3 linked regions of the Rubinisphaera italica genome follow. The main gene of each other region encodes a partner of the protein of the gene in region 2 in a complex. Links are inferred from orthologs where the notes say so. Each region holds a gene or a part of one and is shown on either strand. Other genes may lie near its edges. The genes, in order: accC, accD and accB.

Region 1 (8,076 bases), 3.5 Mb from region 2 along the record:
TGTCATTCAGGGCTCGAAGAGCGACAGAAAGCAAATGAACGACAAATCCAAGCCAAAACCAGATTCCACTCACGGCCCCATCGATCTGGCTCAGTTGAAAGAGCTGATGGAGATGATGGAGGCTCACGATGTGACTGAAGTCAACCTGCGTAACGGCGACGAACAGTGGCGGCTGCGACGGGGACCACAAGTCACCGCGATGCCAATGCAGGCGATGCCAACTGCAATGCCTCCGATGGCGGCTCCGGTCGCTGCCCCGGCTCAGGCATCAAGTGCACCAGCCGCATCGGGGGATACTGCAGCTCCAGTTGATGACGGTTTAATCGAAATCAAAAGTCCAACCGTCGGGACATTTTACTCATCTCCGAGCCCTGAAGATCCTGCATTTGTGAAAGTCGGATCGCAGGTGTCAGCCGAATCCATTGTTTGTCTGGTTGAAGCGATGAAAGTTTTCAACCAGATTCCGGCTGAATGCAGCGGGACAGTCGAAAAGATTCTGGCCAAAGATGGCGATGCTGTCGATTTTGGCCAGGCACTCTTTAAAGTTAAGCCCAACTAACCACTCGTTGGATACTAAATGCGTATCCATCGGTTTGGGTTATCAAATTCCATCAGTAAAATCTGGTTGACTACTGCATCAGATAGACGATTGTTTTATGTTTCAACGAATACTCATCGCAAACCGTGGCGAAATTGCCCTGCGAATCATGCGGGCCTGTCGGGAATTGGGGATTGAGACCGTCGCTGTTTACAGCGAAGCGGATCGGGGGGCCCATTATCTCACACTCGCAGACGAGTCGTATTGCATCGGCAAAGCTCCCGCCAGTGATAGCTATCTGTTGATCAATCGCATTATTTCAGCAGCAGAAATCGGAAATGTGCAGGCAATTCATCCGGGCTACGGGTTTCTCGCTGAAAATGCTCACTTTGCGGAAGTCTGTCGGGAATGCAGCATCGAATTTATCGGGCCGCATCATTCCGCGATGGAACAACTTGGAGACAAAGTCTCTGCTCGAAAAATTGCAGCCGATGCCAAAGTGAATGTCGTTCCCGGAAGTGACGGACTAGTCACCGATGAAAAAACCGCTCTCGAAGTAGCCGGCAAAATCGGCTATCCCGTACTCATCAAGGCAACAGCTGGTGGTGGCGGAAAAGGGATGCGGGTGGCGATGAATGAAATCTCGCTCAAATCCGGGTTCAGTGCCGCTCGTCAGGAAGCCGAAAAAGCATTTAATAATCCGGGAGTGTATCTCGAAAAGTATATCGAACGCCCCCGGCACGTCGAAGTGCAGGTACTTGCCGATCAGCACGGGAACTGTGTCCATCTCTGGGAGCGAGATTGTTCCACACAGAGAAAGCATCAGAAACTGATCGAAGAAAGCCCGGCTCCGGATCTGCCGAAGTCGGTTCGGGAAGATATCTGTAAATCAGCCGTCCGGCTCATCAAAACCTGTGGTTACTACAATGCAGGCACCGTGGAATTTATCGTCGATAAAGAACATCAATTCTACTTTATTGAAGTCAATGCCCGAATTCAGGTTGAACATCCCGTCAGTGAAATGGTGACGGGAATTGACTTGATCAAAGAGCAGATTCGCGTCGCAGCCGGTGAAGAATTGAAGTTAAAACAGCGGAATATCAAGTCGCAGGGATGTGCGATTGAGGTCCGCATCAATGCTGAAGATCCAGAAAACGATTATCGCGGTTGCCCAGGCAAGATCACAAAATTGCGTGTCCCTGGAGGATTTGGCGTACGCTTCGATTCGCATGTTCATGAAGGTTACGTAATCAGCCCGTATTATGATTCGATGATCGGCAAATTGATCGTGCATCGAGAAACTCGCGATGAGGCCATTGCAGCTGCTCTTTCGGCATTAGACGAATTCGTCATTGAAGGTGTGAAAACGACAATCCCCCTCGCCCGACGTGTACTCGCCCACTCAGCGTTTAAAGATGGTAAAATCGACACCACGTTCCTGGAACGGACGTTTTGAAATCTCAGCAGCAATTCACTATGCTCACTGTTGAATCGTCATGTCAGGCGAGCCGAGTCAGTCATGGGTCAGTTCGCTTCATCATTGACCAGTGAATTGCAAACATCGCAAAAAAACGTGAGTAACCCGAGTCATGACGGACGCGGGGCACCTTGTAGAAATTCAACCCCTCGAAAACTCTAAGGAATTGAAGTAATGAAAGTCGGTCTGTTAACTGGTGGTGGCGATTGCCCGGGTTTGAATGCCGTTATTCGCGGCGTCGTCAAAGTTATTGATAATGCGGGTGGAAAAAGTATCGGTCTACTGGAAGGGTGGCGGGGAGCGATTACGGGAAACCATATCGAACTGACTCCTAAGTTTACCGATCCGATCATCGACAAAGGGGGTACGATTCTCGGTTCCTCTCGAACCAACCCGTTCAAGAATCCAACGGAAATCGATCAAATCGTCGAAACATTTGGCAATCTTGGTCTGGATGCACTGGTCGCAATCGGCGGAGACGACACCCTCGGTGTAGCGAGCAAGTTGTACAGCGAAAAGGGACTGCCGGTAATCGGATGTCCCAAAACGATCGATAACGATTTGAGCGCAACCGATCAGACATTCGGTTTTGATACCTGTATCAACATCGTGATGGAAGCGATCGATCGTCTGCGAACGACTGCAGAATCACATCGTCGTATTCTGGTCGTCGAAGTGATGGGGCGACATGCGGGCTGGATCGCCTGTTATTCTGCAATTGCTTCCGGAGCCGACTATTTCATGGTTCCTGAACGCGAAGTCAACATCAAGGAAATGATTGACGTTCTGCAGAAGCGACGCGATGAAGGCAAAAATTACGGCATCGTCGTTGTCAGTGAAGGAGCCAAGCTCAACACTGATGGTGGCTTTGTGACAAAAGATCAGGAAGTCGATGAATTTGGTCATGTCAAACTGGGCGGAATTGGCGATCACGTTGCCAAAGTGATTGAAAACCGCATGGGGATCGAAACCCGTTCGGTCACACTGGGCCACCTGCAGCGCGGTGGAACACCAAGTGCGTTTGATCGCGTTCTGGGAACCCGTCTCGGTGTGCACGCCGGTCATCTGGCATTGAAGAAAGACTTCGGCAAAATGGTAGCCATGAGAGGAACACAGATTGTCGCTGTCGAGTTGAAAGATGCTGTCGACCAAATGCGGGAACTCGAAGATTCCTTCTTCGACGAAGCGGCTGAGTTCTTGAAGTAATTCTTGGTCAATCGATTTTGATCAAGTCGTAAAATAATAAACAGCACTCGTCAAACATTGGGCGAGTGCTGTTTTTGTGTTGAAACTTCTGCAAGTGCAGAATTACGGGCTGACGATAATCGTTTCGTTATCTTCAGACAGAGCAGCGGCACCGAGTGCAACACCAGTGATTGAGAGTCCGAGTGTGATTGTGTCGAGAGGATCGACAAACAATCCAGACTGTGCACGAGTTGTTGTCGCACCGCTGACGATCAGCACGTTACTTTTTGAAGTTGGGGGAGCAACGGAACCTTCCCAGGCTCGAACGACACCCTTGCCTTCGCCAGCCTGCAATTCGTAGATGCCTGTGTCCAAACCGGCAACAGTGAATTTGCCATCGGCATCGGTCACGGTTGTGGCAACGACTTCATTGTTGCGGCGAACGGAAACTTTCGCACCATTAAGGGCCTGGCCTTGTCCGGTGACAGCTTTGCCATTCAAGGCTCCGCCGTTAGAAAGAGCAATGTCGCTGACGGCTGATTTTGTTTTCGTCGTCCGGGCGACTTCTGCCTGTGTCGAGAAAATCGGAGCGAGCACAAGGCTCAGACACGCGAATCCGGTCAGAAGAGTTTTCATTGTCATGTTCCTTAAGGTAGGTACTGTAGTTTGGTGTAATTCGATTCGTCGTGAATCGAGGAGGGCAGCCTCTTGCTGACCAATACATTTAATGGGTGAGATAAAAATGACGAATTGAACATCCTTATTCTCATCGTCACAATTTCCTGGGCAACTTCATCCTGAAGAGCTTGTCAGGAACAACATGATCAAAGTCTTTAATCAATGCGAGCGGATATTGCTGGAATCTCAATAATGAGTCAACTGAAGTTTTTTCCAGAGGCAGGAATTGCAGAAGTTACATCAAGATTCTGAGTACAAGGCAATGATCAGTCAGGTGAGCCGAGTCAGTCATGACCCGGGTGGGTTTGATTTTATCTCGTTACCGATGTCCTCAACTTCTTGCATGCAATGACATGACGTATCGAACATCAGAGCTGAACGGGATTGTAAATCGAACACCGTTCCCTCGCTGACACGTTTTGAGGTTGCACCTTTATATTCGTTTTCAGGGTTAACACGGAAAAAACAGGAGGCCCTGTCTACTGATTAATGTCGTTGATGTGTGCCACCGCTGGCTTGTCCAGCAGTGTGAAACAGGAATTGGGTTTCAGAATGAGACGACATTTAACGAGGGACGAAACCGCAGGGTGCGTCGAGACGTACTCTAACAATACTTACAAGCACGAAGCACAAGCGAATGTGTCCTGAAGATCTTGACACACTCGCTTGCGCTTCGTGCTTGTGTTTTGAGCAACCTCATGATTGGCTCAATGTGCGTTCTGTCCAATAGTCTCCGTTACCTGTGGGACATCAAGCGGATAGTAATGCATCGCGATATCAGGCAGGAACGCGAGGATCAATCCCATCGAGAGAATAACGGTCGGCATCAAAAGGGCGTATTTCCAGTTTCGCTCAAACTTTAAATGCATGAAGAACAGCATAACTAAACTCGCTTTCGCTGCTGCGACCAGCATCACGAGAGAACCGATTGTGATCTTCCAGGAAGGACTGGAAAACAGATCCAGCACAACCGAAGCCAGCGTCAGTCCGCACAGGCAGAAGAAGATCATCAGGTAATTGGGGTGGGATTCTGTAGTCTCGTGCATTGGAATTATAAGCCTGATGGTGAGCGATTTGTCTTGTAATCTGACCCAATAAAAAGTTGGATTTGCAATGGCAAAGCCAGTGGCACACAACCTGGAAATCAATTGGGTCAAAGCAATGAATATATTGTGTAATTTCCAATTAAATCGTGCAACTGATTTCAAATTTCAGGGTATCCCAATGAGACAGGCTGGAAGCCTGTCCTACCTTGCTATCGCTGGTAAATTGGTACATAACCGTTTTCGAGTTGCAGGATGGTAGCATTGATGGCGGTGGTGTAGACATCGCCAATATGCCCTTCTTTCCAGGCGCCAGACGCATTTTGTTTCGGAAGTATCTGTCGGGAAATATCCTCAAAATACTTCGGCCACACGGTTTCATCCCGATACATTACCTGAGAATAGTAATAGTGTGTATAGTGCCAGTGACCGAAGTAATTGGAACTTCCCCCTTCATTCGGCCAAATGTTTTCCTTACAGAACTCGAGCATTTTCTCGACATGGGTAGATTCATCATAATCGCCGGCACTGTACATGGCGGCGACTGCTGCAGCTGTAATTGGCGGACGGGCTCCACCACCGCGAATTGAATACTGCACCCCCCCTTCCGGAGTAGTGCAGTCTTTGATGTATTGCTTGGCTCGATCGATAATTTCTTTCGCAACCGGAATACCCGCATTGCGGCAAGCACGAAGGCCCTGAACCTGGGTGATACAGGTCGAGCCCTCATCAAAATCGCCACCATCTTTGGCGGAGACATATCCCCAGCCGCCGCGGGTTGTCTGGGCGTAGCCACTGAACTTGACGGAATTATTCAGCACTCTCAGCAAGTTCTTTCGACGCTCTGCCCCTTCTTCTTCTCCAAGTATCTGCGAGAGAAACAACATCGAAAAGCCATGGCCGTATGTGTAGTGATAGTCTTTCTCATAACCGATCAAACCATTCGGCTGAGACATATCAACCAGATAATCGACCGCTGAGCGGACCGTTTTGGCGTATTTTCCCCGATTAGTAGTCGAACCTTCACACAGCAGGGCCATACCGGACAGAGCCGTCATGGCAACACGATACTGTCCACCATTGGCTTCCCAATAACCCTGCCGTTTTTGAGTCCGTACGAGATAATCGAGCGCACGCCCAACGGCCAGTTTGACTTTTGGGTCCTGTTTTCGAGCGTAAACTGGCATATTTGGGACTAGTAATAATCCCAAGCCAGTTAGTGCATGTCGGCGAGAAATCTGCATGAGCAAGGCTCTCAACTTTTGGAACGGCGGATGATCTGCTATGTTTCCGTATGTAACCAGTATAGCAGAGGAGCGGCTTTGGATCGATCAGAATTCTAACGGGAATGATCTATTCGGTCCAATTTTGAATCCGCTCCCAATCGTGACAAGGCATCCAAACCATGAGCAATCCCACCCGATTAGCCGAATTACTCCGCGAACGAGCCCTGAAATTCGGCGATTTCACCCTCGTTTCCGGCCGAAAAGCCAAATATTACCTTGATGGCAAGCAGGTCACTCTGCATGCAGAGGGTTTGCGGCTGGTCAGTCAGGGATTGTGGGATCTCCTTGATGAATTCGAGTTTGATGCCATCGGCGGCATGTCGATCGGAGCCGATCCAATTGTTGGCGGCATGTTGACTGTTGCAGCCGAACAGAAAAGGGACGTCGTCGGATTCATGATCCGCAAAGAATCCAAAGGTCACGGCACCCAGAAATTCGTCGAAGGCCCCGTGGAACCCGGCATGAAAGTCGCTATTGTCGAAGATGTCGTCACAACGGGTGGAAGTGCATTGCTGGCCGTCGATCGCGTGCAGGACTTCGGTTGTGAAGTGGTCGCGGTCGCAGCAATTATCGATCGACTCGAAGGAGGAGCTGCAAACTTCGCCGCTCGAAACATCCCTCATCGCACTCTTTTAACAATCCGGGACTTCGGGCTGGAACCACCAGAAGATCTATAAGACATAGGACGACCGGCTCGACTTTACATTTTGCTCGCATTTCGTCAGGCACAGCCTGATCTACAGACAACTGCAAGGATGTTAAAATGCTTACTGCTCAAGCTGCCTGTATTCAACCGTTTTTGAAAGACAGCTACACTACAGAAGATCTTCAGAACCTGGAGAAGCTGTTAAACGATTCCGGCACATTTCGTTTCGAGGCCCTTTCAAATGGTCTCTTCCCTGCTGCCTTGGCATTGCAGGATGACACCGAATACACCGGCTATTCCAATTGCTGGGTGCGCGATAATGTCCTGGTTGCCTGGGGATTGTATGCGTCGGGACGCGTCGAACCCGCAATGCGCAGCCTGCAGACACTGGCCGACTATTTTCTCAAATCTCGACATCGGTTTGACGACCTGATTGCCGGAAAAAGTGATCCCGACGATCCGATGCAGCGCCCCCACATCCGCATTCGTGGCGAGCAACTCGAAGAGATCGATCAACACTGGGCACACGCTCAAAACGATGCTCTCGGCTATTTCCTCTGGGCCTTCAGCAGGCTCGCTTGCGACCGGGCCTTCGAGCCCACTTCGGATCAAATCGACCTGATGATCCTGTTCGTGGAAACCCTGCACGCTCTGAAATTCTGGGAAGATGAAGACAGCGGTCACTGGGAAGAAGTCCGCAAAATCGCGGCTTCGAGCATCGGCACTGCTACTGCTGGCCTGCTCGAGTTCAGTCGATTTTATGACGAACGAGCCGATCTGTTTCAGGAGCATCAGATCGCCTGTGAGCGAATTGACATTCTGGAAGATGCGATTACCCGCGGACGAAATGCGCTGTATTCAATTTTGCCTGCTGAATGCATTCAGGAAGATCCTCTTAAAAACCGCAAGTACGATGCCGCCCTGCTCTTTCTGATTGAGCCGTTGCAAATTGTCAATTATGAAATGGCGGATAAAATCATTGCTGATATTCAGGAACATTTACAGGGCGATTTCGGCATCCGTCGCTATGTGGGCGATTCTTACTGGTGTGCGGACTATAAAGATATGCTCTCACCTGAGCAGCGCACCGATGATTTCAGTGACAATCAGGAAGTTCGGGATGCACTTCTCAAGCCGGGAGAAGAGGCCCAGTGGTGCATTTTTGACTCGATTCTCTCCGTCATTTATGCCAAACGCTATCATCATTCCGGTGATAAGAATGA
Region 2 (8,059 bases):
CCTCGCCGCCGGCTCAAATCGAATCGCTATTGTATTTGCTTTTCCTCGTCTTATTCATCCTGTTCTTCATCATGATGTTTCGTCGCATGGGCGGAGCTGGTGGAGCGATGTCGTTCGGTAGAACTCGCGGCAAACTTGTTTCGCAGGACGATGTCAAAACAACATTCGGCGATGTGGCAGGAATTGATGAAGCGGTGAGTGAACTGCGGGAAGTCGTCGAATTTCTGAAAACGCCGGCCAAATACCAAGCCTTAGGCGGTCGTATTCCCCGCGGAGTTTTACTTGTCGGCCCTCCGGGAACTGGAAAAACATTGCTTGCTCGAGCGGTAGCCGGGGAAGCGGGAGTTCCGTTTTACGGACTCTCCGGTTCTGACTTCGTCGAGATGTTCGTCGGCGTAGGTGCGGCTCGCGTTCGCGATACTTTCCAGCAGGCGATTCAACGTTCACCCAGCATTATCTTTATCGATGAACTCGATGCACTCGGTAAAACTCGCGGCAGCGGAATGCCGGGCGGACACGATGAGCGTGAACAAACTCTCAACGCATTGCTTGTTGAAATGGACGGGTTTTCGAATGAAACCTCAGTCATCGTCATGGGAGCCACAAACCGTCCGGAAACTCTCGACCCTGCCTTAATGCGTCCCGGTCGATTCGATCGGCATGTGTTGGTGGACAAGCCAGACTACAAAGGTCGCGAGCAGATTCTGAAAGTTCACGCCTCACGCATCAAAATGGGAGAAGATGTCAATCTGGGCCGGCTCGCGAAACTGACTCCCGGCTTTTCCGGTGCAGATCTGGCCAACCTGGCCAACGAAGCCGCTTTGCTGGCCGCTCGTAACGATAAGAAACATGTGACGATGGCGGAATTCGAAGAAGCAATCGAACGTGTGGTCGCTGGTCTCGAAAAAAGCACGCGAATTATTGGTGATGAGGAACGGACACGGGTTGCGTACCACGAATGCGGACACGCGCTGGTCGCCTGCTGTCTACCAAAGACCGATCCAGTTCACAAAATCTCAATTATCCCGCGCGGATTTGGTGCGCTGGGATATATCCTGCAGAGACCGACCGATGATCGTTATCTGGTCACAAAATCCGAACTGGAAAATCGGATCTGCGTGATGTTGGGCGGTCTGGCATCTGAACGTGTAATTTACAGTGAACAGTCAACAGGCGCGCAAAATGACCTCGAAAGAGCTTCCGATATGTCACGACGTATGGTGACAGAATTCGGCATGAGCGCGAAAATGGGAACGGTCAATTATTCCACGGCCAGGCGTTCTCCGTTTTTAGCAGGCAGTGGAAGCAGTGTCGATTACGAACATTCTCAGGACACCCTTCGTGAGATCGATCAGGAAGTCAAATCGATTATCGATACCTGCCTGGCAGAAGTGACTGGTATGTTGGAAACGCACAAGGACATTCTGGAACATATGACACGAGACCTGATTGAAATGGAAGTCATGGACTCTAAGCATCTCGAATCCATACTCAATCAATATGAAAATGGCCCAAAAATCCCCTCCAGCGCTCATACCGACCCGGCAATCAATCATGGGCAAGAAATGGCGCTGGAGCATCAAGAAAAAGAAGAGTCAGAAGAAACGCCTTCAGATACCGAGAAGCCGGACAAAACTCAGGAATAATGTGCAACGGGGTTTAGACTCATCAGAATTGAGAAACAGCAGAGAATCAGCTATCGTGCACATTCGTATTAAGCTCGCGAAATCGATGCCGTCTGACCATGCTCTAAATCAGCATCGGGATTGGCATCAATTTGAATAACTCCTGAACTGCCACCCACCTCAAATATTTCATTGTTCAAAGGAACTCCCACCATGAATCAACTCCTCAGTCTTTCACTGACTGCAATGGTTGCCATCAGTCTGATCGATGCTTCCGCAATGGCAGAAGATTGGCCACGCTGGAGAGGGGCTAACAACGATGACAAATCTGGGGAAACTAATCTCGACTGGAGCTGGGACGATGATGGCCCTGAATTGGTTTTTAATGCGGAAGGTTTCGGGCGTGGTTACGCCAGTGTCTCGATTGTCGATGGGATACTTTACACAACCGGGAATGTGGATGGTGGCGAAGGAGATGGACAAGCTGTCATCGCAGCCGATGCCTCAACAGGATCAATCATGTGGACAACCTTTCTGACCGAAGGAAATCCAGAACACAGTTATCCCGGTTCCCGCTGCACTCCAACTTACGACAATGGCAAACTGTATGTTGTGGCTTCTTCTGGAAAAATTGCCTGTCTGGATGCCAATACCGGTAAGAAAGTCTGGGAAAAAGACTTTAAATCAGAATGGAACGGCAAGATGATGTCCGGCTGGGGATATTCAGAATCTCCATTGGTCGATGGTGATCATGTCCTTTGCACTCCCGGTGGTGACGAAGCGATGATTGTCTGTCTGAACAAAAAAGACGGCTCCGAAGTCTGGCGATCCGCTGTCCCTGAATTTACGGAACCAGAGTTGGAAAAAACCGAAGGGAAAGATGGAGCTGGCTATTCTTCAATTGTTGTTTCTAACGGAGCGGGCGTCAAACAATACGTGCAGTTGATCGGGCGGGGCGTTGTTGGAGTTCGGGCTTCAGACGGTAAATTTCTCTGGGGTTACAATCAGGTCGCAAACGAGGTTGCCAACATTCCGACTTCAATTGCTCAAGGTGACTACGTGTTTGCCACCTCAAGTTACGGTGGTGGTGGTTCTGTATTGCTCCACTTGAAAAAGGATGGAGACGGCGTGTCAGCGGATCCTGTCTACTGGCTTGAAAAACGGACATTCAACAATCATCACGGAGGAATGGTTTTGCAGGATGGTTATTTATTCGGCGGCCACAATCAAAACCAGGGCTTCCCAACCTGCCTGAAGTTCGATACGGGAGAAATCGTCTGGGGTGGCGATGGGCTTCGCGGAGAAGGCAAAGGCTCAGCGGCTATTCTGTATGTTGATGGCAAAATCATTTTTCGCTATCAGGATGGTCTTGTGGCCATCATCGAAGCGACTCCCACTGACTACAAAGTGGTCAATACGTTTGTGCCGGTTTATCAGGAAGATAAAAGCTGGGCGCATCCCGTGGTTGTCGATGGCAAACTTTATCTGCGTGAGCAGGATCGCCTGATGTGCTATCAGCTCAAGAAGTAATTATTTGACAGAAATCCGCAGCCGCACACATTTTTTTGCGTGCGGCTCCTTTTTTATCGGCTCTCATAAAGATTTTCAAAATGAACGCTCGGATGAAATCTCTGCTGGGTAAGCGTCCTTTAATTGCCCCTTCAATGCTGAAGTGTGATTTTGCCAATTTGCATACAGATATCGCTCGGCTCGAAGCAGCGAATGCCCCCCTGCTCCACATGGATGTGATGGATGGACATTTCGTTCCGAATCTCTCCTATGGAGCACTCGTCATTGAGAAGATTCGCAAATGTACCGACTTACCATTCGATGCTCATCTGATGATCAGCGATCCTGAAAAATACTATCAGGACTATGTAAACGCCGGATGCGATGCAATCACCATTCACATCGAAGCCGTTCCTGAACCGGGAGAATTGCTGGAAAAAATTCGAGCGTCAGGGTGTTCTCCGGGCCTCGTTCTAAACCCCGATACACCTGTCGAGGCAATCAAGCCTTGGATCTCAGCCTGTGATCTGGTGCTCGTGATGAGCGTAAATCCGGGTTTTGGGGGACAGAAATTCATGCCAGTAGCATTAGATAAACTCTCTGCCATCAAAGAGTTACTGCGAGACGATCAGTTTCTCTCTATTGACGGTGGCGTCGCATTGGACACAATAGGGGAATGTGCACAGCATGGGGCAAATTTATTCGTCTGTGGAAGTTCGATCTTCGATAAGGACGATTATTCTGAGGCGGTTTCGGGTTTATTAGCTGAAATCAATATCAAAACTCGATAGACTGTGCCGTTTGGATTCCGATGCAAAATTGCATTTGAATGTATCCGTCAGGAACGAAGAGGTTCCAGGCAATTATTTCGCTAATTCACGGTTGGTGTATGTGCAAAATCTTTCTGGTTCGTCCCGGACAAACCGATTACGATTCCCAGCACAGAGTTCAAGGCTCTTTGAACCTGCCTCTCAATGAGGGTGGATTTCGAGAAGTTGAAACCTTGATCGAGTCGCTGGCAGATCAGGAAATCGATCTGATTCTTTCAGGCCCTAACGAACCTTCTCATAGCACTGCTGAAATCATCTCCGAAAAACTGGATGTCCCTTTTAAGTCCTCTGAACTTTTACGGAATGTCAGCCAGGGAATCTGGGAAGGTTTAGAAGTCGATGAAGTGAAGCGCAAATACCCAACTGTTTACCGTCACTGGGAAGATGCGCCTCTGGAAGTCGCCATTCCCAATGCCGAACCAATTGAAGCAGCAGTGAAACGTGTCATCAAGTTAATGAAACAATATGGGCGGAAAGATAAACACATTCTTATTGTCGCCCCTGAACCGCTGGCGACTTTAATCGCCTGTAATGTCGAAGGCCGAAAGGTCTGCCTGCATCATCAGCCTCAGGACATTAAACGCTGCAAACTGCAGAAACTGCACCGAGCTTAGAATGCCCAGAGATGTGTGGCCAGTGTAAGATTGGTGTAATTAAGAAAACACTCAACCCTAAACAATCAACCCTCAAGCAACCAAAGTATTTCGATGACTGACGAAGAGCCGAATTCAAATGACCGTCCTGCGAAACGAGGCGTTCCTGAGGGATTGTGGCTGAAATGTCCTGAATGTCAGGCCACGGTTTTCCGTAAACAGGTCGATCGATTACTTGGTATCTGTCCTGAATGCGATCATCACTTCAAAGTCGGAGCACGAGCCCGACTCGAACAACTGCTCGATGTCGGCAGTTTTGAGGAGTGGATGACCGAGATGCACTCGGTCGACCCGCTCGGCTTTGTCGATTCCCGTCCCTACAAAGACCGACTGAAATCCGAACAAAAAAAGACCGGCATGGTCGATGCCTGTATAGCCGGGCGTGGTTACCTGCGTGGGCGTCCTGTAGTGATTGCTGTGACAGATCCCGATTTCATCATGGGTAGTATGGGATCTGTTGTGGGAGAAAAACTGACTCGGGCGACTGAAAAAGCGACCGAACTTCGACTACCATTGATTATCGTCAGCGGTTCTGGAGGTGGTGCCCGTATGCATGAGGGAATTTTATCCCTGATGCAAATGGCCAAAGTCTCCGCAGCACTGGGAAAATACAATGAAGAAGGCGGTTTTTTTATCTCTGTCCTGACAAACCCAACAATGGGAGGTGTCGCCGCCAGCTTCGCATCTCTGGGAGATATTGTTGTTGCTGAAGAAAAAGCGATGATTGGTTTTGCGGGCCCACGAGTCATTGTCGCGACTGTCAAAGCACCACTGCCTGAAGGGTTCCAGACCAGTGAATTTTTGATGGAACACGGCTTCGTCGACCGGATCATCCACCGTAAAGACTTACGTTCCGAATTAGCCGCATTCATCGACTACTTCGAAATTGCTCCAGCCAAGGTCTGATGAAACGAAATAATTACCTGAAAATCAGAGTCGAAAATAACTTGATCCAATTTGCTGGCTACTTTGGCGTCTTGGCGGTTAAATAAAGAACTGCCGTTTTTTCAATAAGCTTGAACCAATTAAAAACTCGAGCGTGTGGGTTAGCCTCAACCGGCATGGAAGTCAAAATGCAATTGATTAAAAACCTCTTTCAGCGAAATCAACCCAAAGTCGATCGTGTGAATCTAAAGACACGATTTGAGCGAATTTCCCAAATGGGACTGGGCACAATGTCCAAAGTCTGGAAGGCGAACGATCGCCAGAACCAGCAATTTGTTGCCTTGAAATTGATCGACCGCGAAGCCCTCGCGAAAATGAACGCCCGCTTTCCCGGCTTGAATCGTCCAGAAGAAGGTGTGGTGGGCAAATCACTCGAACATCCTAACATCGTTAAAACCTACGAATTCGGTCTGAGTACCGAAGACGAACCGTTCATTGTGATGGAATACATCGACGGTTACGGCTTACAGCAGCTGATTGAACTGCAGAACGAAACCCTGTTGAAACATCGAATGAAATGGATCATTACGATGGGAGAAGCTCTGCAATACTTTCACGAGCAGGGCTGGATTCATCGCGATTTCTGCCCGAAAAATATCCTGACGACAACCACTGGCCGGATTAAACTGATCGACTTCGGTTTAGCGGTCCCGAATACGCCTCCATTCCAGGCACCGGGCAACCGAACGGGAACAGCCGACTACATGGCTCCTGAACTTGTTCGACGGCAACGAACCGATCAGCGAATCGATGTCTATTCCTATGCGGTGACCTGCTATCAGATTTTCTCGAATCAACTGCCATACGCTCAGGGACGAAACTTGCAGACCATCGTTAAGAATATGAATCAGCCCCCAAAAAATATCCGGGAAACCTCACCCGGAATCCCGGAACCTGTGGCACAGGTCATTGAACGCGGGCTCGAAAAAAATCCCGACGAACGCTGGCAATCCGTGCGCGAAATGACAATCGCCTTCCGCAACCTCGTCCGCAAACGCCCCGCAACACCAAAGTGAAATGGTCGAGGGTCTATGGTCCTGAGTCCAGGAAGTAGGTTGACCCTATAACTTTTCACCCCTTGCCCCTTGACCAAAAGCCCTGGCCCCAAAATGACTCCTCGTGAATTGACAGCTTCGTTGAATCCCTCGCAACGGGATGCGGCAACGACGGTTGAAGGGCCTCTCCTGGTTCTGGCTGGAGCCGGGACTGGGAAGACACGTGTGATCACAACCCGCATGGCTCTTTTAATTAACCGCGGAACGGCAGCCGATCGCATCCTTTCAGTCACTTTCACCAACAAAGCCGCCAAGGAAATGGCTGAACGTATCCGGGAATTGATTGGTCGCCGCAAAGTGAAACCGTTAATCTCCACATTTCACTCTTTGTGTGTGAAAATACTCCGGGACGAAATTGAAGTCCTCGGCTATCGAAAAAACTTCACCATCATTGATCGGGGCGATCAGGAATCGCTCGCGCGTGAAGTGTTACGAAGTATCCGAGTTCAGGAATCGACTCTCAAGCCGGGAGATCTGCTCGCGATTCTCAGCCGTTGGAAAACGAATGGCGTTCAACCGGAATCAGCAGGTGACCACGCCCTCGATGACCGGGAATTCCTCGCCTCGATGGCTTATCGAAAATATTGTGATCGACTCCGAGCTCGCAATAGTGTCGACTTTGATGATCTACTCCTGTTGACAGACCAACTCTTCGCCAAGCATCCCGATGCCCTGAAACGTCAGCAGGATAAATTTGATTATGTCCAGATCGATGAATATCAGGACACAAATCAGCTACAGTTTCGTTTGATTCAAGCTTTAGTTCGATCTCACAATAATTTGTGCGTGGTCGGAGATGACGATCAATCAATTTATGCGTGGCGAGGAGCAGAGGTCAAACATATCCTCTCGTTTCAATCGCACTTCCCGACTGCCAAAATCGTTCGACTCGAAGACAACTATCGTTGTACGGATGAAATTCTGAATGTTGCCAACCGCCTGGTCAGCTTCAATCGTGAACGTCATCACAAGGTGTTGCGATCCACTAAGAAAGCAGTCGAGCCAGTTCGCTACGAAAAGTTTTCCGATGAAGTGACCGAAGCCGAGCGAATCGGTTTGGAAATCAGCTACATGATAGCCAAGAAAAATCGGCAACCTTCTGATTTTGCAATCCTATTCCGAACAAACGAGCAACCCCGAGCTTTTGAATCCGAATTGCGACGACGACAAATCCCTTATGTGATTTTGGGGAGCCAATCCTTTTTTGATCGCAAAGAAATCCGGGATTTGATGGCCTATATGCGGATCATCTCTCAGCCTCGCGATGAATCCGCATTGCTGCGCATCATCAACACCCCTGCCCGTAGCATCGGCACGACGACGATTGAAAAAATCATGAAACGTTCGATCATCGAAGGCTCTCCCTTCTTTGAAGCGACACGTAATGCAATCGCATCCGGGGAACTTTCAGAACGAGCCGGTCAATCAGTATTGAGGTTTGA
Region 3 (8,114 bases), 3.5 Mb from region 2 along the record:
GAGCGTCAGGTTGGTCACTTGATTTTTGACTTTGATGTTTGAGCGGGCGTTGTCGTAAAGTCGGAAGGATCGCCAGGCACGCTCATCCCGCCCGGCTGAGGGGAGCCGACGTTCGTAGAAGGTGAGAGAAGCCTGCACTTCGAGAGGCAGATCGAGGTCTTTCTTCTCCTGTGTTGGGGTTTTGAGAGTTCCCTGTCCCTGCACCTGGGCAGTCACTTGCAGGGTTCGTGTATCGGCAAGCGGTTCACGTAACGAGTACGACTGAGCCAGTAATGTCGGACTGGAACCAGCACCTGCAATAACTAACACTCCAGCCATCAGGCTATATAATCTCATCGTGTTCATCCTTGATATCAGGCCGAACGATCTGAAGAACGTCATTCGAGCCAGCGTCTGCAAATGGAAAATCTTTGGGTAGATAATATCACAACCGAGTCTGGTTCTTGAATCCCGAATGGGGGATTTTGTTCACTCGAACGATATTTCTCAGCTCAAACAGGTGACAGGTTGGCTGGGGTCGAACATAGTGAGCCCCAGATTAGTTGCCCCTCTGGGGGCTCCGCTTCGCTACGACCCCAGCCACCCCTGGAAAGCTTACAGCTCGCTGATGTCGACTTCGCCCTGGACATCGAGGGGTTCGGGGCCGATGGTGAGGACCTGGAATTTTTCGGCGGAGTGTTCTTCGGCGTAGCGGGTCAGGTCGTCGATGGTGAGTGAATCGACTTTCTGGCGGACTTCATCGAGCGTTTTGATTTCGCCCAGATGGAACCAGTCCCGCACCATCGAACCGGCGCGAGCCATGGTCGATTCTTCCTGCATGATCAATGATGATTTTGCACGAGCCTTACAGCGTTGCAGTTCATTTTCGGTGATATCGAGCCCGAAGTTTTTCAGTTCTTGAAGCGTGACATCAAGCGTTTCCTGGGCACGTTCGTTGGTTGTGCCAGCGTAGCACAGAACTCGGGCACGCTCTTTCAATGTGTTGAGTGAGGCTCCGATGGCATAGCAAAGGCCGCGTTCTTCGCGGACTTTGGTGAAGAGCCGGGAACTCATTCCGCCACTGAGGATGCCGACAGCAGCCCAGCCGCTGTAGTAATCGGGATGATTATAGGGCACAGCCGGGTAGGCGATGCCAATGTTGGTTTGAGTGGAATCGTGCTTCAAATGTCCCTGATGAACTTTCGGTTCAATTTCCGTCAGCGGCTTCGGCGCGATGCCCTGCCAGCCGCCGAAGAGTTGTTCGCAGAGAGCACGCGTGGTTTGCGGGTCGACATAGCCGGCGATTCCGAGAATGGCTCCTTCGGGCACGCAGCAGCGACGATAATGGTCGGTCACATTTTCGAGTGTGATTGTATCGAGATGCTCCATCGTCCCTTCGAGCGGACGATTCCATGGTGGTGGATAGCAACGGCGGCGAAGTTCGATCATCAGTTTTTGACGGGGCTCATCTTCGATCGATCGCAAAGCCTGTTCTCGACCAACCTTGCACATGTCGAAATGATTGGCTTCCATCCGTGGTTCGAGTAACACTTTGGCGATCAATTCCAGTGCTTCGGGCAGTCGCTCGGCGATGGTCGCAGCGGAGATCGTTACATGAAACCAGCCCGGAGAAACTGAATACTGGACGCCGAGATTGTCGAAAGCAATCGATAATTGTCGGGAATCCAAATCACCCGCCCCCCGGAGCATCAATTCGCTCAGGAGTGCAGCCGTTCCATTTTTTCCGGCTGGTTCGTGGGAGGTTCCGGCTGGAAAGGTGAGCGTGACGGCAGCCGAGCGGACAGCTGGCAAATGCTCAATCAACAAGGTCATCCCGTTCGACATTTCGTATTGATGAATTTGCTGATGCGACATAGTGTCTTTCAATTTTGCTGAAGTCTGCTTTATAAAAGCAGCGCAAGAGTTCCGAATCGGTGTATCACTCTATTATAGGAACTGGCAATTTGAGAGGGAACTCTGGCAGGAAGAGAGTGTCGAATCCGGGGGGAATTGCAGCAAGCGGAGTCGAAACAAGTCTGGGGGCTTCGCAGTGCTTCGACCTCAGCCACCCATCGGATTATTCAATGCTGAGTAAGCCAGCAGTGGAACACATCAAACGACAATTAATGCTCGACAGGACACGAATTTTTTCGTTATTAAGGGTTTTTCAGCGGTTTTGTATTGGGTCCGATGATATCGTTCTCGGGAGTATTGGCATCGAGCCATGCTTTGAGGTCGGACAAGACTTTGGGAGGGACAGGCTTAGCTCCCGGCGGGGGGGGAAGTTTCAGAATCCCATTCGCTAACGGGAGAACAACATCATACGCTCCTTGAATCTCTGCTCGATATGCGGTGAATGGAGCACTTTTCACACGAGTCAGTAATGCTGTCGAATTAGAAAACTCAGGCTGATATGCCGTGTATATTCGGAATGCACAAAGTCTCCAATGGGGGGCATTCGGTTTCGCATTATACTGCTGACCCATTTCATAGGCGAAACGGACAATTTCATAATTAATCAGGGTGAGATTAATTTCCCGATTCATTTCTGTCCGTCCCAGTCCGCTGGCAGCTTCGGCACGAACCGTCCAGGGTTCCATAGGGTTAATCAGAATCTCGGCGAGTGTCTGCACAATATAAGGCGTACGTGTTTTATCAAATAAAACCGAAGTTTGTGAAACCGCTTCGACCAGAGATCGCTTGTACCATTCATTGAGATTAGGTTGTTTGAGTTGCGCAATCAAAGCATCGGCAATTCGACTACGAATATCGACTTTGGGCGAACCATCCTGGCACAATCTCATCAAACCGTTGGTTGCAATAATTTTGAGAGCTTCACTTTGATTTTTTTCCGAGATGATCGCAATCAGTGGGTCGGCGATTCCTGTAAACGGAGTTGCTGGGATCTGCTTGGGAATATTTGGCGGTTCTTCATTTAACTCGGTAATCAGCAAACAGGCATTCAAACGCACGGGAAGCGGCTGTTCGTTCAATTGTTCGCAGTGCTTTATGATCAATGGCAGGAGTACGGATCGAGCAGGAGGCTTGGCCAGCAGGTTGAGATCGCGTTTGAGTTGTTCACGGATTTTAGAAAGTTGCCGAAGCTGGCTTTTCAGACTCATCTGCAAGATTTGAATTCGATTGTATTCCGTCAGTAGTGCGATATCTGCCTGAGTGATATTGGTTGTGCCGAGCGCTTTAGTGTACTCGAATTTTTTGCGCTTGAGGAAATCGAGGTCGGCTTCCTTTATGAGTTCTCCGTCGCCCTGAGCATAAGCGGGCGTTGCTTGAACCAGCAGGCTTGAAATTAAACAGAAAGCCAGTGCAAACAGGCTGATCGTAAATCGGGATTCCGTTCGCATGGGTACGCAAGTCACCAATGCATTCTCAACTCGAGGAGAGATGCCCGTCTGCTCGAAACGTTCAAGAAGTCTGAAAATCATAATGCTGTCGGTACTTGATATCGAGAATTAAAACGTGATGGAGCAGACTGTTGGTAACGAACGCCACTAGAGATCATGGCATCAGAATTCATTTTTTGCCAGTCGCGCCTTTAATTATGGTGAACCGGAGACCCTATGCCAAGAGAATAGCTTGGGAATCCGATCTCGGATGAAACTGATGGCCTCTCTGTCGATTGTCCTGACCTCTTGTAACGGTTATAGGGGAAATTCGATGGGCAATTCCAGTTCAATACCCCAAATCTGTTGTCGAACGCTTCTCCTGATCGACACAAGAGAGTGCGAAATTGGAACGAAACCTTGTTCAAAAACAGAACTCAAGGATCACTGGAAGTGATGAATCGTATCAACCAAACTGATATCACGTGGTTAGGAACATAACCGAAGACAGGAATCAGGCATTAATGCCCATGGATATGTTACGCTGAATTGGCTTAGAATAAAACCTTTAATGCCATTTGGTCGTAGTTTCTTCACAGGTGCATGCTGGATTGTCAGTATTAACGGATTGTCCCAAATATTAAATACACTGGCAAAGCCAGTGACATCCTGATTTTTAGTTGGAATGGAGCACTAAACAGGAATCTGATTCACCTCCACCCGTTGGTGACACCTTGAATTCAACGGGATCTCCACTCTTTAGAATATTAAAGTTGCCGTATGTCCTCTGAACTTTTTGCCAGAATTGTCCATGCACGTTGTACAGAAAAAGTATTGGCAGAAGAGCCATTGCCTGCTTCCGGAAAATCGCTGGCCAATGAAATTCTGGAACTGGCGGCTTGGGCACCCTTTCATCGACCTGCCAATGATGTTCATCTGCAGGACTCGGAACTGAAGGCTCTGATGCCCTGGCGGTTTTATGTGCTCGATGATTCGGCATGCCGTCAGTTGCGTGAAGAATTGATGGAAAAAGACAGCAGCAATGTGATGCGGATGCTCGCGACTGCCGACTGCATGGTGCAGGTGACCTGGTTGCCCAATCCGCCCCAGACGGAACTGCCAGAGAAAATTCTCTTTGAGGCATCCCTTGAAAACATGGAACACCTGGCTGCCGCTTCGGCTGCAGTCCAAAATCTACTCCTGGCAGCGACTGCGAATGGGATTCGCAATTATTGGTCGAGTGGTGGCGTGCTGCGTTCCCCGGAAGTTTTTGACCGGCTGGGGATTCCGACTCAGGAAATTCTGCTTGGTTCTCTCTTCTTTTCACCACAGGATGTTCAATCGGGGACAATTGCCACAAGTAAACTCCGCGATAAAAGGGGGCCGCTTACAGGCTGGGTGAAACGAGTTCATTTGAGTTGATTGCTAATTCAAATATCTGAGTGTCTGGGATCGGAACGCAGCGAAGCCCCCAGGACGTTGAAATTTCTGGGGCATCACTTCGTTCGACCCCTGCCACCCATTACACTTTGAGTAAATGACATTAAAATAATAGATCATTTTCAAATGGTATCTGCAGTCGCATGGACACCATATGTCCTTATACCCTGTGTCCTGCTCCTGCAGGACACAGCAGGTAATTTTTGAATCTGCTCTAGAACAGGCTTGCGGAAAGTTAATGACACGTTAAAAGAAAATGAATGTTGAACGAAAATTAGTTCGTGTTGGGATTCGCGTTCATTACTGTTTTGTATCTTCTCGCTGTGCAACATGAGGAGCATCTATGATTCCGCAAAATCGATATTCAGCCCGGCGAGAGAAACTCAAGCGGGTTCTCAAAAAAGAAAAATTACCCGCGTTTCTGGTCTGTAATGAAACCAACGTCAGCTATCTGACCGGATTTTCCGGGGACAGTAGCTGGTTTCTGATCGGCAAAGATTTCGAAATCCTGATCAGTGATGGTCGCTATACGACTCAGATCTCCGAGGAATGCCCAGGAATCCAGGCTGAAATTCGACCGGTTAACAAAACATTACTGCAAACGACAGCCGAAGTGCTCAAGGCGACCAAAGAACCCATTTGCGGGTTCGAATCCACTGCGATCAGCTACGATGCAGCCGGTCAGTTGGTCGAGGCGGTGGAAACACCTGACCTGATTCCTGTCAAAGGGCTCGTCGAACCACTCCGAGCAGTCAAAGATGCTGACGAGATCAAACAAGTCCGAGAAGCGGTTCGTCAGGCCGAAAAGGGCTTTGAATTTCTCAAGTCGAGTCTGATGCTCGAAATGACCGAACTTCAAGCAGCATTTACACTTGAAGAAGGTATGCGTCGGTTCGGAGCCATTGGAGCCGGGTTTGAAATCATTACTGCTGTTGGCGAGCGAGCCGCTCTGCCTCATGCTCGTCCAGGCTTAACTCGCTGCGAAGAATCTCCGTTCATGCTGGTCGACTGGGGGGCTCGAACTTCGACAGGATATGTCAGCGACTTGACGAGGATGATAGTCACAGGTAGCATTTCGTCCAAACTTCAACGTATGTATGAAGTTGTGAAAACTGCCCTGGAAGAATCGATTCAGGCAATTGGGCCAGATGTCAGGGCCAGTGATGTGGATCGAGTCGCTCGCCAGGTTATGGAAAATCATGGTGTGGCTGCGAAATTCAATCATGGGTTGGGGCATGGATTTGGTTTACAGGTTCATGAATCGGTCCGGATGAGTCCGACATCGGAAGATGTGTTTAAGCCCGGTATGGTTGTGACCGTCGAGCCAGGATTGTATTTTCCAGGATGGGGAGGGATTCGCATCGAAGACGATGTGTTAATTACTAAAGGTGGCTGCGAAGTTCTCTCCTCATTGTCTCGTGAACTCGAGGCTCATACGGTTGGGTAGCGACATATCCTGTCCGTGTTTACGATTATTTACAAAGACAATAACGCGGTTTTGAGTCGAGGAATATTTTCGGCTTGATCCTCAGGATCTTTACAAAACGCAAGATTAACATGTCATTCAGGGCTCGAAGAGCGACAGAAAGCAAATGAACGACAAATCCAAGCCAAAACCAGATTCCACTCACGGCCCCATCGATCTGGCTCAGTTGAAAGAGCTGATGGAGATGATGGAGGCTCACGATGTGACTGAAGTCAACCTGCGTAACGGCGACGAACAGTGGCGGCTGCGACGGGGACCACAAGTCACCGCGATGCCAATGCAGGCGATGCCAACTGCAATGCCTCCGATGGCGGCTCCGGTCGCTGCCCCGGCTCAGGCATCAAGTGCACCAGCCGCATCGGGGGATACTGCAGCTCCAGTTGATGACGGTTTAATCGAAATCAAAAGTCCAACCGTCGGGACATTTTACTCATCTCCGAGCCCTGAAGATCCTGCATTTGTGAAAGTCGGATCGCAGGTGTCAGCCGAATCCATTGTTTGTCTGGTTGAAGCGATGAAAGTTTTCAACCAGATTCCGGCTGAATGCAGCGGGACAGTCGAAAAGATTCTGGCCAAAGATGGCGATGCTGTCGATTTTGGCCAGGCACTCTTTAAAGTTAAGCCCAACTAACCACTCGTTGGATACTAAATGCGTATCCATCGGTTTGGGTTATCAAATTCCATCAGTAAAATCTGGTTGACTACTGCATCAGATAGACGATTGTTTTATGTTTCAACGAATACTCATCGCAAACCGTGGCGAAATTGCCCTGCGAATCATGCGGGCCTGTCGGGAATTGGGGATTGAGACCGTCGCTGTTTACAGCGAAGCGGATCGGGGGGCCCATTATCTCACACTCGCAGACGAGTCGTATTGCATCGGCAAAGCTCCCGCCAGTGATAGCTATCTGTTGATCAATCGCATTATTTCAGCAGCAGAAATCGGAAATGTGCAGGCAATTCATCCGGGCTACGGGTTTCTCGCTGAAAATGCTCACTTTGCGGAAGTCTGTCGGGAATGCAGCATCGAATTTATCGGGCCGCATCATTCCGCGATGGAACAACTTGGAGACAAAGTCTCTGCTCGAAAAATTGCAGCCGATGCCAAAGTGAATGTCGTTCCCGGAAGTGACGGACTAGTCACCGATGAAAAAACCGCTCTCGAAGTAGCCGGCAAAATCGGCTATCCCGTACTCATCAAGGCAACAGCTGGTGGTGGCGGAAAAGGGATGCGGGTGGCGATGAATGAAATCTCGCTCAAATCCGGGTTCAGTGCCGCTCGTCAGGAAGCCGAAAAAGCATTTAATAATCCGGGAGTGTATCTCGAAAAGTATATCGAACGCCCCCGGCACGTCGAAGTGCAGGTACTTGCCGATCAGCACGGGAACTGTGTCCATCTCTGGGAGCGAGATTGTTCCACACAGAGAAAGCATCAGAAACTGATCGAAGAAAGCCCGGCTCCGGATCTGCCGAAGTCGGTTCGGGAAGATATCTGTAAATCAGCCGTCCGGCTCATCAAAACCTGTGGTTACTACAATGCAGGCACCGTGGAATTTATCGTCGATAAAGAACATCAATTCTACTTTATTGAAGTCAATGCCCGAATTCAGGTTGAACATCCCGTCAGTGAAATGGTGACGGGAATTGACTTGATCAAAGAGCAGATTCGCGTCGCAGCCGGTGAAGAATTGAAGTTAAAACAGCGGAATATCAAGTCGCAGGGATGTGCGATTGAGGTCCGCATCAATGCTGAAGATCCAGAAAACGATTATCGCGGTTGCCCAGGCAAGATCACAAAATTGCGTGTCCCTGGAGGATTTGGCGTACGCTTCGATTCGCATGTTCATGAAGGTTACGTAATCAGCCCG

What was found.
Region 1: the proteins of accD (region 2) and accC are in contact, whole or in part, in a solved structure (PDB 8UXZ), measured with the Escherichia coli proteins. The link is inferred for Rubinisphaera italica from one-to-one orthologs.
Region 3: the proteins of accD (region 2) and accB are in contact, whole or in part, in a solved structure (PDB 8UXZ), measured with the Escherichia coli proteins. The link is inferred for Rubinisphaera italica from one-to-one orthologs.

Annotation. Positions count from the first base shown.
Region 1 is NZ_SJPG01000001.1:97,325-105,400, forward strand. The notes cover bases 1-2,825. They hold accC (acetyl-CoA carboxylase biotin carboxylase subunit), read left to right. Parts: upstream 1-656; coding sequence 657-1,994; downstream 1,995-2,825. Other genes in these bases: accB (acetyl-CoA carboxylase biotin carboxyl carrier protein), read left to right, coding at 35-559; Pan54_RS00370 (6-phosphofructokinase), read left to right, coding at 2,190-2,825. Outside these bases: more of Pan54_RS00370, read left to right, coding at 2,826-3,221; Pan54_RS00375 (carboxypeptidase-like regulatory domain-containing protein), read right to left, coding at 3,324-3,836; Pan54_RS00380 (cytochrome C oxidase subunit IV family protein), read right to left, coding at 4,586-4,924; Pan54_RS00385 (prenyltransferase/squalene oxidase repeat-containing protein), read right to left, coding at 5,134-6,165; pyrE (orotate phosphoribosyltransferase), read left to right, coding at 6,327-6,884; Pan54_RS00395 (glycoside hydrolase family 15 protein), read left to right, coding at 6,971-8,076. UniProt on the Escherichia coli protein: This protein is a component of the acetyl coenzyme A carboxylase complex; first, biotin carboxylase catalyzes the carboxylation of the carrier protein and then the transcarboxylase transfers the carboxyl group to form malonyl-CoA.
Region 2 is NZ_SJPG01000001.1:3,638,472-3,646,530, forward strand. What follows is about bases 3,790-6,597. They hold accD (acetyl-CoA carboxylase, carboxyltransferase subunit beta), read left to right. Parts: upstream 3,790-4,671; coding sequence 4,672-5,523; downstream 5,524-6,597. Other genes in these bases: rpe (ribulose-phosphate 3-epimerase), read left to right, coding at 3,790-3,925; Pan54_RS13560 (histidine phosphatase family protein), read left to right, coding at 4,024-4,578; Pan54_RS13570 (serine/threonine protein kinase), read left to right, coding at 5,691-6,578. Outside these bases: ATP-dependent zinc metalloprotease FtsH, read left to right, coding at 1-1,646; Pan54_RS26575 (hypothetical protein), read right to left, coding at 1,715-1,840; Pan54_RS13550 (PQQ-binding-like beta-propeller repeat protein), read left to right, coding at 1,839-3,155; more of rpe, read left to right, coding at 3,248-3,789; Pan54_RS13575 (ATP-dependent helicase), read left to right, coding at 6,672-8,059.
Region 3 is NZ_SJPG01000001.1:91,007-99,120, forward strand. Bases 5,252-8,114 are described here. They hold accB (acetyl-CoA carboxylase biotin carboxyl carrier protein), read left to right. Parts: upstream 5,252-6,352; coding sequence 6,353-6,877; downstream 6,878-8,114. Other genes in these bases: Pan54_RS00355 (M24 family metallopeptidase), read left to right, coding at 5,252-6,207; accC (acetyl-CoA carboxylase biotin carboxylase subunit), read left to right, coding at 6,975-8,114. In the rest of the region: Pan54_RS00335 (hypothetical protein), read right to left, coding at 1-336; Pan54_RS00340 (M16 family metallopeptidase), read right to left, coding at 595-1,854; Pan54_RS00345 (hypothetical protein), read right to left, coding at 2,136-3,341; Pan54_RS00350 (nitroreductase family protein), read left to right, coding at 4,101-4,742; more of Pan54_RS00355, read left to right, coding at 5,104-5,251. UniProt on the Escherichia coli protein: This protein is a component of the acetyl coenzyme A carboxylase complex; first, biotin carboxylase catalyzes the carboxylation of the carrier protein and then the transcarboxylase transfers the carboxyl group to form malonyl-CoA.